Regions from separate parts of the Bacillus yunxiaonensis genome, predicted to be linked through region 2. Evidence: predicted binding sites of a transcription regulator. Region 2 holds the regulator's gene; each other region holds the start of a gene.
The links. Region 2 encodes Rex, which represses fermentation and respiration genes when NADH is low (regulators of the CRP and FNR family bind a similar motif). Its sites were predicted from a motif close to TTGTGAAATATTTCACAA; they were not measured.

Region 1: a site for Rex is predicted at 1,952-1,969, ahead of scfA (six-cysteine ranthipeptide SCIFF). Genes of this name have one in related genera too.
Region 3: a site for Rex is predicted at 2,009-2,026, ahead of WAX78_RS12615 (formate/nitrite transporter family protein). Genes of this name have one in related genera too.
Region 4: a site for Rex is predicted at 1,675-1,692, ahead of adhE (bifunctional acetaldehyde-CoA/alcohol dehydrogenase). Genes of this name have one in related genera too.

Annotation. Positions count from the first base shown of each region.
Region 1 covers NZ_JBAWSV010000013.1:21,750-24,965, reverse strand. The annotation lists gene WAX78_RS23665 (sensor histidine kinase) at 1-463, opposite strand, end outside; gene WAX78_RS23660 (TRAP transporter substrate-binding protein) at 552-1,619, shown strand; gene scfA (six-cysteine ranthipeptide SCIFF) at 2,020-2,169, shown strand; gene scfB (thioether cross-link-forming SCIFF peptide maturase) at 2,332-3,216, shown strand, end outside.
Region 2 covers NZ_JBAWSV010000018.1:4,222-7,437, reverse strand. The annotation lists gene WAX78_RS24915 (CPBP family intramembrane glutamic endopeptidase) at 119-847, shown strand; gene WAX78_RS24910 (YdiK family protein) at 850-1,047, shown strand; gene WAX78_RS24905 (redox-sensing transcriptional repressor Rex) at 1,074-1,703, opposite strand; gene WAX78_RS24900 (ABC-F family ATP-binding cassette domain-containing protein) at 1,887-3,216, shown strand, end outside.
Region 3 covers NZ_JBAWSV010000004.1:100,972-104,187, forward strand. The annotation lists gene WAX78_RS12605 (prepilin peptidase) at 1-584, shown strand, start outside; gene WAX78_RS12610 (cyclic-phosphate processing receiver domain-containing protein) at 598-912, shown strand; gene WAX78_RS12615 (formate/nitrite transporter family protein) at 1,075-1,923, opposite strand; gene WAX78_RS12620 (TerC family protein) at 2,121-2,924, opposite strand.
Region 4 covers NZ_JBAWSV010000002.1:359,485-362,700, forward strand. The annotation lists gene adhE (bifunctional acetaldehyde-CoA/alcohol dehydrogenase) at 1-1,479, opposite strand, end outside; gene WAX78_RS07980 (bifunctional cystathionine gamma-lyase/homocysteine desulfhydrase) at 1,743-2,876, opposite strand; gene WAX78_RS07985 (O-acetylserine dependent cystathionine beta-synthase) at 2,879-3,216, opposite strand, start outside.

The DNA of each region.
Region 1 (3,216 bases), on a different contig from region 2:
CCACAACGACAACACCAATTTGGTTTAAGTTTTGATCTTTAATAGGCATAAACGCACGAATTACAGTACCTATATCTCCCTTTGCTTTTGAAAAATAAATATGCTCTGCAAATGCTGGTTCTTCATCCGCTCCTTTGGAAGGTTTCCCGATCATTTCTTTCACGGGATGCGAATATCGAATTCGTTCCATATTCATAACTACAATATAATCTGTTTCATTAATTACTCTGATCTTTTCAATAACAGAATTTAATGTAATCCATCCATTTGCTTCTTGAAGAGCCCTCTTTACATCTGACATTTCTGCTACCGTTCGCGCTGTATTCATAGATCTAATTCTTAATTCTTTTTCTTCTTTTTGTTGAATATTTGCGATTATAATTCCTCCGCCGATCATAAGTGAAAATATAACTACCGCATAAGAAAGAATCGTAATTTTCCACCGGATCGGTAATTTTCTCACTTTTGGTCCTCCTTCCCTCTAAAAGCATCTTTACGAATAGAAATCTTCTCGGTATGCTTACAATAACGACCTCAAAAGGAGGACTAAGATGAAAAAAGCAGCTACTTTTATACTCCTTTTCATCACTTTAATTGCAAGCACTTTATTTATTAAATATCAAGGTTATTTTTCTCAAAATAAACTCTCATATGATGATGACCAAGAAGGACTAAAAGACCAAATCGTCTTTAAATTTAGCCATGTTGTAGCAGAAAACACACCAAAAGGACGTGCTGCCAACAAATTTGCTGAACTCGTTGATGAAAAATCAAATGGTAAAATAAAAATAGAGGTCTTCCCTAACGGAAGCTTATATTCTGATATAGAAGAATTTCATGCTTTACAATCTGGGCAAGTACAAATTATTGCTCCCTCTACATCAAAACTTGGAGCATTCTCCTCTGGATGGGGCGTACTTGATTTGCCATTTGCTTTTTCAAGTTATGAAGCCTTACAGGAAGGCTTAAACGGAAAAATTGGGGACCAATTACTTCAATCCTTACAAAAAGATGGAATAAAAGGGCTTGCCCACTGGTCTAACGGCTTTAAACAAATCACTTCAAATAAAGGACCCATTTATACACCCGAAGATATAAAGGGACAATCTTTTCGCATCATGCAAAGTGATGTAATCAAATCCCAATTTGATTTGTTAAAAGTTCACACATATCCTGATTCATTTAACTCTACATATCAATTAATTGAATCAGGAAAAGTTGATGGCGAAGAAAATACCATTTCAAATATCTACTCTAAAAAATTCTATAACGTTCAAAACTATTTGACAATTACTAACCATGGGTATTTAGGATATGCTGTCATGATGAATCAAAAAACCTGGGACAAACAAACGAAAAAAACAAAGCAAATATTAATGGAAGCAATGGAAGAAACAACTGCTTGGAATGATCAACAATCCATTCAAATGAACACAGAACAGCTTGAACTCATTAAACAAAACTCATCAATTCAAATTCATGAATTAAACGACGAACAACGCAAAGAGTGGGAAAAGACACTATCACCTATATACGACAAACTTGCTCCTACGATTGGAGAGAATTTGGTGAAGGAGTTGAAAGAATTACAACGGAAATACGACACACAGGTTCCATAATAGCAAAACACATAAATATTCAAAGATAGATGCAAAAAAATCCGTCTTTTCTTAAGATAATACCTTCGGCTATCTTAAGAAAGGACGGATTTACTATTATAATAGGGAATCCTAAATCATAATTACATGCGAACGTTTCGCTTTCTCGAAACTCTTTAAATGGTGATGAAGGAAAAGTAGAAGCGAAATCAAATGGCTGTTCCACAGTATCGAGACATCAGGAATGATTGACGTGAATCCATAGTGTTGTTAAAATTATTATTGGAATTAATGTGAAAGGATTCACAAGGTTTAATCATTATTGTGAAATTATTCACAATTACTACCTCTAAATGTGAAATACTTCACAATATTTAACTCTTATTTCTTCAAAAAACATTTTAAAAAGGAGTTATACGTTATGAAAAGAATCGTAACACTGAGCACTCGTAAACTGACGGATACTGTAAAGCACGGTGGATGCGGTGCATGCCAAACATCTTGCCAATCAGCTTGTAAAACGTCTTGCGGAGTTGCCAATCAGAAGTGTGAAAACACAATGAACAGATAGGAAATAAGAAATGTACCGCCCAACTGCTTACAGATGGGCGGCCATTTTTTCCCACTATTCGAGAACAATAATTTCCCACTCAATTCAACTAACCATCACTGGAGAGTAAAAACTCACTGATGGAGTTTTACTTTATGAATAAAAGGAGTTTGATTATTAAGTATGATTCATCAATATAAATTAAATGGATATAACATCGTGCTCGATACCTATAGTGGATCGGTGCATGTTGTCGACGACCTCGCCTATGAAATCATCGCGCTTTACGAGAATACTCCTGCGGAAGAAATCGTGACAATGATGCTAGAAAAGTACAAACATGATTCTAACATCTCCGAGGGGGACATTCGAGAAACAATGGCGGATGTCGAAGAGCTAAAAAATGATGGACAACTCTTTACTGAGGATGAATTTAAGGACCTCTCGATTGATTTGAGAAATCGTCAAACTTATGTAAAGGCACTTTGTCTCAATGTCGCGCATACCTGTAACCTATCATGCGAATACTGCTTCGCCAGCCAGGGAAAATACAACGGAAACAGAGCAATCATGAGCTATGAGGTTGGACAAAGAGCTATTGATTACCTATTGGAAAACTCTGGTCATCATCGAAACCTCGACGTCGACTTCTTCGGTGGAGAACCACTCATGGCATGGAAGGTTGTCAAACAGATTGTCGCTTACGCAAGAAGCAAAGAAAAAGAGTACAAAAAGACTTTTCGCTTCACCTTCACTACGAATGGCATGATGCTGAACGATGAGGTCACCGATTTCTTGAACGAGGAAATGTACAATGTCGTACTAAGTCTTGATGGAAGAAAAGAGGTTCATGATCACCTTCGCAAAACAGTCACTGGAAAAGGAAGCTACGATTATATCGTTCCGAAATTCCAGGAATTCATCGAAAAGCGTGGAGACAAAGAATACTACGTACGTGGAACCTACACTCGCAACAATGTCGATTTTACTAATGACATTTTTCATATCGCAGACCTTGGTTTCGATAAACTCTCAATGGAACCCGTCATCTGCGATCCAAGTGAACCA
Region 2 (3,216 bases):
ATTCCATCGTTTTCCCTTCTTCTCCTATGTTACAATAAGAAGATGCCATAAGTTGTTTTCTCTATGGATAGAGCATTTTCCTTTTTCATTACAAAAAATTTAAAAAGGAGTTACGAAATTGAAGAGACAATATTGGTGGGTTGTTGTTACATATATTTTGATGCAATTATCAGGTGTAATTGGAGGATGGATCCTTTTAAAAAGCGGGATATACAACAATGGAAACAGAACTTTCGAAGAAAAGGTACAATTAGCAACTGCACATTGGGGACTAATTAGCTTTTTTATCGCTCTTATTATTATCCTTCTGTTATTACGTAATGATACACAATCAGAAAAATGGGATCGGGAAAAGACAAACATTCCTGCTACAATAGGATGGATTATTTTAGGGGTTTTTCTTGCTTTATTTGCCCAAGTAATTGCCGGCACCATCGAAACACAAATTTTTAAAGTTAAAGCTGAATCTGAAAATACACAAAACATTATCGATATTATAAAAGCTGCTCCATTATTTATAATTGTTTCGTCTATATTTGCTCCTATTCTTGAAGAAATTGTATTTAGAAAGATTCTATTTGGAACACTATATAAACGATATAACTTCTTTATCGCAGCAATTGTGAGTTCACTTATATTTGCTTTAATTCATTTTGACCCTACACATTTATTAGTGTATATTTCCATGGGGCTTGTTTTTTCATTTTTATACGTAAAAACGAAACGGATTATTGTACCCATTATGGCTCATGTTATGATGAATACAAATGTTATGTTAATTACATTTGTACTACATCCCTATCTAGAAAAGGCTGAAAAATTGCAAGGATTTATCGGAGGATTTTAAACATGCGAAATTCACCATTTGTTATGGCAACTTTGTATTTTCTTCTCGGGTGTATTTTTACATACTTAGCAATTACAAGTGTTGAGGATACAATTTGGAACTTTTACACACTATTACTTTCTGTAATGGCAACGGTTGATTTTAGTTTGGCACTTCGCCTTATTTTTTCTAAACCGAAAAAAGGTAGTATGAAGAAATAATAAAAACGCAGGGAATTCCTGCGTTTTTATTGTGGATAATTTTTCAAAAAGTATACAAGCGTTTGTAATTCTACCGCTAAATCGATATGATGAATTCGAATGTGTTCTACTATATTTAACCTAGCAGGTGTAAAGTTTAAAACTCCTTGTATACTCGTGTGCGATAAGCGATCTGCTACAGCTTGTGCAACAGAAGCAGGTACTGTTAATATTGCCACTTTTATATCATCTGATAATTTTTCTTCTAATTCATCCAGGTGATATACTGGAATTCCTCCGATTTCTTTTCCAACTTTCTCTTCATCAACGTCAAATGCCATCTCAATTTTTGTGTTATTATTTTTCGTAAAATTGTAATGTAAGAAAGCTGTCCCTAAATTACCTACCCCTATTAGGGCTACACGCGTTACATCATCTTGGTCAAGTGTTTCGCGGAAAAACGACAATAAATAATTTACGTTATAGCCGTATCCCTTTTTCCCTAATGCCCCAAAGTATGAAAAATCTCTTCGAATTGTCGCAGAATCTACTTTCACCGCTTCACTTAATTCTGCAGATGATACGCGTTGCTTACCAGATAACGATAAGTTTTGGATAAATCGATAGTATAGAGGCAATCTTTTGGCAGTCGCCTGCGGAATTTTAGGCTGCTCCATGCAACCCCCTCCTCTCTTCCTATCTGTTCAAGTGATTGAAACATGTACGGAAGTTTAGCATTGAAAGTTTTCCTTGTATAATAGAGAGAGAACTTCTCTATTTATGTTCAACTATACACTATTTTTAGTATGATTGAGAAATATAATCATGGCAAAGTTAAGAAATTATTTGAGGTGAAAACATTGATTTTACTACAAGTGAATAACCTTTCCAAGTTGTACGCCGCTGAAGTGATTCTTTCAAACATTAAGTTAGAGGTACAGACGCGTGATCGCATTGCACTTGTCGGCCGTAACGGCGCTGGAAAGTCTACATTATTAAAGATTATTGCAGGAGAACTATCCCATGACAGTGGAGAAATTATCAAACCGAAAGATGTATCTATCGGTTACTTAGCACAGCACACTGGTCTTGAAACGTCATTAACCATTTGGGATGAAATGTTAACGGTATTTCTAGATTTGCAACACATGGAGAAAGAACTCCGAAGGCTAGAACAAGAAATGGGGAAAGAAGAAAATTTCACAAATGTCACTGCACATGAAAGATTGTTAGCAGAGTATGATCGTCTGCAATTAGATTATAAAAATAAAGGCGGCTACCAATACGAAGCTGATATTCGCTCTGTTTTAAGCGGACTCGGCTTTCCTCCTGAGACACACGGAGCAACAATCTCCACATTAAGCGGTGGACAAAAAACTCGTTTAGCTCTTGGCAAATTATTATTAACAAAACCAGATTTGCTTATTTTGGATGAGCCCACCAACCATTTAGATATCGATACATTAACATGGCTGGAACAATATTTACAAGGCTATCCTGGTGCTATTTTAATCGTTTCACACGATCGATACTTTCTAGATAAGCTCGTAACACAGGTGTATGAAATCTCTAATAAACAAAGTCGAAAATACACAGGGAACTACAGTAAGTATTTAGAACTTAAAGCAGCACTATACGAACAAGAGATAAAGCGTTACGAAAAACAGCAAGAAGAAGTCACAAAGTTACAAGACTTCATTCAAAAAAATATCGCCCGTGCATCCACAACAAAACGGGCACAAAGTCGCCAAAAACAATTAGATCGTATGGAGCTTATGACAAAACCACTCGGTGATGCAAAATCTGCTTCTTTCCATTTTGATATCGATAGGCAAAGCGGCAATGATGTACTACAAGTAAAAAATGTCACAATTGGTTATAATAATGAGCCAATCATTGAGCACATTCATTTCCAATTAACAAGAGGTGATAGTGTTGCCCTTGTCGGTCCAAATGGAATCGGAAAATCCACCTTATTAAAATCTCTTGTGGATAAACTTCATCCTTTAAACGGCAGTATTTCATTCGGCTCAAACGTTTCTATTGGATATTATGACCAAGAACAAGCAAACTTAACATCATCGAAACGTGTATTGGATGAGCTTTGGGATGATTACCCGCTGCAACCAGAAAAAGAAATCCGCACAGTACTTGGAAACTTTTTATTTTCTGGTGATGATGTTTTAAAGC
Region 3 (3,216 bases), on a different contig from region 2:
TACAAGTAAAAGAGCTGATTCCCATTTTATCATTTTGTATACAAAAAGGAAGGTGCACAAACTGTAATATAAAAATTTCACCTTTTCATCCACTCTTTGAAGGTATTGCAGGTATAGCGTTTCTCCTTACAGCACTTTTTATCGGTCCTAATGAGCAGCTTATTATCGTTTGGACCTTATTATCACTTCTTTTCATTGTTACAATTACAGACCTTCTCTATATGGTAATTCCAAATCGGATCTTATTCTTTTTTGCAGGGCTATTTGTAATAGAGCGTTTTTTTATCTCACCTTCACTATGGTGGGATGGACTATTAGGAGCAGCAGTTATGTTTGTACTCTTATATATCATTCAGGTAATTTGTCCAGCGGGTATTGGCGGCGGTGATGTAAAACTGCTCATTTTACTTGGATTTGTAGTTGGGACAAAAACGATATTACTATCACTTTGTTTTTCTTCATTGTTTGGTATTTGCTTTTTTACTATTTCTATTGCTTTTCGATGCATGACTTATAAAGAACCGCTTCCTTTTGCGCCGTTTATTGCATTTGGAACAATATGTGCATACAGTATGTATGTGTAGAGGAGGGGATGAAATGAATGTATATATGGATGATCAAAGACCTTGCCCAGCAGGTTTTATGTTAGCGACAACGGTCGAACAGACGCTGGAGCTCATTCGGAATAATAAAGTACATACGTTATCGCTTGATTATAATATGGGATTGCGGCAGAGAAATGGGTTGTATTTTATAGATGCCTTTTGTAAGGAAGGATTACATGTCAAGGAAATTCATCTTCATACAAATGATACGATAGGACAATATTATATGTTAAATCGGATACAAAAAGGAAAGGTGTCCGGAGAAATTTCTTCATCTATTATAATCAAATGTGTTGGAAGTTATTAAAAAATCTGCATTCCAAATTTCTTGGAATGCAGATTTTTGATGCTATCCCGCCCAAACGGTCGATAAGAAGTAAGGCAAGGAAGAGAGTCAAACCGTCTGTAAGGGTCCGATTGGTTCAACTAACCTTCTGGGAAAAAGACGCTCCCAGAAGGAAGTTTCACTTTATTTTACATGCGCTGGCAATGGAATAATTTCTTCAGTTTGTTCAGAAGCGATTTCTGGTTTTGTAGATTTTGTTTCACTTTTTGTTTTAGTCAAATAATGATAAACCATACCAACAAATACAGATCCACCAACTATGTTACCGATTGTAACTGGAATTAAGTTATGAATTGCACCCGCAAAAGAAACTGTATCAGGATGTGGAACAAGTAAGGCAATTGAAAATATTGATAGATTTGCGATGCTATGTTCATATCCTGACAAGAAGAAAGTAAATACAGTAAATAATATCATAAGTATTTTAGCTGTATCTCCTTTTACTTGAGATGGAAGGAAACATGCAAGACAAACAAGCCAGTTACATAAAATAGCTTTGAAAAATAAGTGCATTGTTGATGCGCCCATCTTTATTGTGGCAACTTCATTTAATAAGTGATTGTGACTTATTGTTTCAAAAATACCAGTTGCATAAAAGAGTAATGCGAAAAATACTGCCCCTACTAAGTTACCTACATAACAAGCACCCCAGTTACGCAATGTATCACCAATTGTTGTCTCTTTTCGCAAAGTTGCGACTGTGAAATACATTGTATTTCCTGTAAATAATTCAGCTCCACCATATATAATTAAAATAAGTGCAATTCCAAAAAACATAGAGAATGCTAAATATGTTGCGGGTGAGTGTGCATCATGAAAGAAATTTCCTAATTTAAAACATAGTACAATAACAAAGCCCATATAGATACCAGCTAGCGCTGCTCGAAGAAAATATTGCATTGGATTGTTATTTAACATTTTAGTTTTTTTCTTTGCAAGCTGTACTAGGTAATCTACTCCTTGTTCTAGCATAAATCATTACGCTCCTTCAATACATCGATTATAAATACTCTTTATATGGATAAGGTACACGTATTTGTTCTTACTTTCAATAAGTTTGTTCAATGTTTCACAAAAAGGACATTATTTTTGAGAAACATTGAACAATGTATTCTTCAAAAATTGAGAAACTTCACCTATTTTTGAAGAAAAAAGAAAAAGCGCTGAAATTACAGCGCTTTTTCGTTATATTTTTTCGAACCTTGTTGTACATTTGGTGTTGTTTCTTTTGATAAGAACCAACCACCTGCACCAATTGCAAGCAATACAATCCAAAATGTAATTTTCCAAGTAGCTGATTCTGGGAATCCATGTGGAATCACGCCTAATGCGGGATGAGCTAACGTATGAACTGCTAATTTCACACCAACCCAGCCTACAATCATAAATGCAGCAGTTTCCAACCCAGGTTTACGTTTCAGTAAGTTTACGAAAGCAGATGCAGCAAAGCGCATAATGATTAATCCAATCATACCACCTGCGAAAATAACGAAAAACTGTGCTGTATCGAGGCTACCAATCGTACCAAGATTTGTTTCCGGTAATGTCACAGCTAATGCAACAGCTGCTAAAATAGAGTCAACAGCAAACGCAATATCAGCAACCTCTACTTTAAATACAGTTAACCAAAAGTTTTCTTGTTTTTTCGTCGTTACTTCTTCAGTGTTTTCTGAAGGTGTATTCTTCTTCACATAAGTTTTTACAAGATGGTTACCAGCAATAAACATTAAATAGACAGCACCAATCGCTTGTACTTGCCATACATCGACAAGAAATGAAATCATAAACAGCGATCCGAAGCGAAATACAAAGGCTCCTGCAAGCCCATAAAATAAAGCTTTTTTACGTTTTTCTTCCGGTAAATGCTTTACCATAATTGCAAGGACAAGCGCGTTATCTGCTGCTAAAATTCCCTCCAAAACAACTAAAATAAGTAATACCCAACCATACTCCAATAATAAAGATAGATCCATTTACATTCTCCTCCCGTTTGTATATGTGCTAAACAAAAGAAGAAAATTCCCCATTGTTTAGCTTCCCCAAATAAGCTCTATCAACGGAGAAGGAATTTAGAAAAGAATGCAAAAAAGACCTCTGCCGTTGATAGGCAAAGGTCTTGCTAGACATATGTAATAAGATATGCCAACAAAGCCGGAGGAACACAGTTCCACGTAATGACGACTTTGTTTCAGAGAATATTTTCTCTGACGCTACTCCCCTTTGGAAATATGCTGTTACTTATAATATACGAGAGCTGTTAATGTT
Region 4 (3,216 bases), on a different contig from region 2:
TCCAGGATCTGTCACAATAAATGCGCGTGAAATGTTCGGCATTTTCGCTAAATATTGCGTTGCATGTTTTTCAAAATAAATTTTTGGTGGCAGCTTGAACCACTGCATATTCTTTTTTCTGTTTGCAAGTCTTTTTATATTCAGTAAATGTGTTGCCGTTACGTTTTGAGAAATAGAGTTCTTTCCGTATGATCCGCATCCAAGTGTAAGTGATGGAATAAAAGCATTATATACATCACCAATTCCGCCGTGTGCTGACGGAGCATTTACAATAAGACGACATGCTTTCATACGTAAACCAAACTGTTTTTGTACTTCTGTATTTGTAGAGTGAATGACTGCAGAATGTCCTAAACCGCCAAGTTCTAACATATTTTCACAATGCTGCAGTCCTTCTTCTAATGAATTGGCTTTTATACAAGCTAATACTGGACTTAATTTTTCACGGGATAACGGATAAGCTGCGCCGACTCCTTTAATTTCAGCTACAAGCATCTTTGTGTCTTCAGGTACTGTAATCCCAACTAAAGCTGCAATATAATGAGCGGATTTCCCTACGATATCGCTATTTACTGCACATGTATTTTCATTAATAACAAGTTTCTCTAATTTTTTTCGTTCTTCTGCTGTTACAAAGTAACAATTGTTCGCTATCATTTCTTGTTTCACGTCATTATAGATTTCTTTGTCTACAATAATCGCTTGTTCAGAAGCACAAATCATACCATTATCAAATGTTTTCGATAAAATTACATCATTTACAGCTCGTTTTACATGTGCTGATTTTTCGATATAACAAGGAACGTTACCAGGTCCTACCCCTAAAGCTGGTTTACCAGTTGAATATGCTGATTTCACCATTCCTGCGCCTCCTGTTGCTAGAACAAGTGCTACCCCTTCATGATTCATAAGTTGCTTTGTCGCTTCAACAGAAGGTCTTTCAATCCATTGAATGCAATTCTCTGGTGCTCCTGCTTTTACTGCAGCATCGCGCACTGTTTTAGCAGCTGCAATAGAACATTGCTGCGCTGAAGGATGGAATGCAAAAATAATTGGGTTTCTCGTTTTCATCGCAATGATTGCTTTAAACATCGTTGTTGAAGTTGGGTTTGTTACTGGCGTTACTCCTGCAACTACACCAACCGGCTCTGCAATTTCTATAACTTCCTCATGTGGATCCTCACGAATAACTCCCACTGTTTTATCGTTTTTTATACTATTCCAAATATATTCAGTTGCGAAAATATTCTTGATACACTTGTCTTCATACACACCGCGCCCTGTTTCTTCAACAGCCATTTTTGCTAGTGGCATATGTTGATCTACACCAGCAAGTGCCATTTCATGTACAATGTTGTCAATTTGTTCCTGTGTAAATCCTTCCAATGCTTGTAAAGCTTTTTGACCGTTCTTTACTAACGCCTCAATCATCTCTGTTACTTCTTGCATTTCATTTACAACTTTCTCTTTGACTGCCATGTAATTTCCTCCTATTCTGCTGTTGGGCAAAAAACGTCCTTAAGGGTCTAAATTTGTCCCTGATAGCTAAAAAAATAGAACTACCTTTTCTACATGAATTTCATTGTTTGTGAAACATTTCACATAAATATGTGTAAAGTATCTTGTTTCATGTTCTTACTATACACGAGATATTTTTATTTGTGTGTGTCTAATTTGTGAAATGTTTCACAAATTTAAGTTATAAGAAACAAGCACTACTTCATTCAGTAGTGCTTGTTCCATTATGCTAATGCTCGTGCTAAATCTTCAATTAAATCTTCTCCGTCTTCAATTCCAACTGAGATACGAATTAATGTATCTGTAATTCCTAGTTCTGCACGGCGCTCTACTGGAATAGAAGCATGTGTCATTTGAGAAGGAATTGAAATTAAGCTTTCTACTGCACCTAGACTTTCAGCAAGTGTAAAGTATTGTACTTTCTCAAGGACAGCATTTAATGTTTCTTTACTATCTACATCAAATGAAATAATTGCGCCATAGCCATTTGCTTGCTCTGCTGCTAAGTCATGATTATAGTGACTGCTAAGTCCTGGATAGTACACTTTGTTTACTTTCGGATGATTTTGTAAGAACTCAGCAATTGCACGAGCATTTGCTTCATGCTCCTCCATGCGTACTCCTAACGTTTTTAAACCACGTAGTAATAAGAAGCTATCTTGTGGTCCTAAAATACCACCAGTTGAATTTTGTACGAAATGAAGCTCCTCTGCTAATTCTGCACTATTTACAGCTACTACTCCAGCGACAACATCACTATGACCACCTAAATATTTTGTTGCACTATGAAGTACAATATCTGCACCAAGGGAGATTGGTGTTTGCCAATACGGTGTCATAAATGTATTATCAACAATTGTTAATAAGCCTTGTTCTCTAGCCAGTGCTGCAATTTGTTTAATATCTGTAATTTTTAAAAGCGGATTCGTCGGTGTTTCTACATAAATTGCTTTTGTATTTGGAAGAATTGCTTCTTTTACCGTTTCTAAGTTTGTTGTATCAACAAATGTATGTTCAATTCCAAAGCGATTTAATACTTTTGACATGACACGGTATGTTCCGCCGTATACATCATCTGTTAAAACAACATGATCCCCTTTAGAGAAAAGCATCATCACTGCTGTAATTGCTGCCATACCTGATCCAAATGCAAATCCTGCATGACCATTTTCAAGAACAGCAATTGTTTCTTCAAGGGCTGCACGAGTTGGATTTCCCGTACGTGAATATTCGTACCCTTTATGATTCCCTACACCTTCTTGTTTGTACGTACTCGTTTGATAAATTGGTACTGTTACAGCTCCAGTTGAAGGTTCTCCGATATGAATACCATGAATTAATTTCGTTTTTTTTCTCATTTTTATTCCCATCCTTTGTATATGTCCTTACTCAAATAGCGTTCACTGCTATCTGGAAAAATTGTTACAATATTTGTACCTGGCTTTGCTTTCTCTGCTTCTAATAAACTTGCGTGAAGCGCTGCACCCGAAGAACTACCAACAAGAAGTCCTTCTTTTTGTGCCAATTGTTTCACACGTGAGAATGCATCACGATCTGAAATCGTATGAACGGCATCAAAATATGATGGATTCAGAAACGGTGGTATAAATTCAAGTCCTATTCCTTCTGTCTCATGAGAGCCGGCTTCGCCCCCATTTAAAATTGAACCTTCTGGTTCAACAATTACTGTTTTAATCT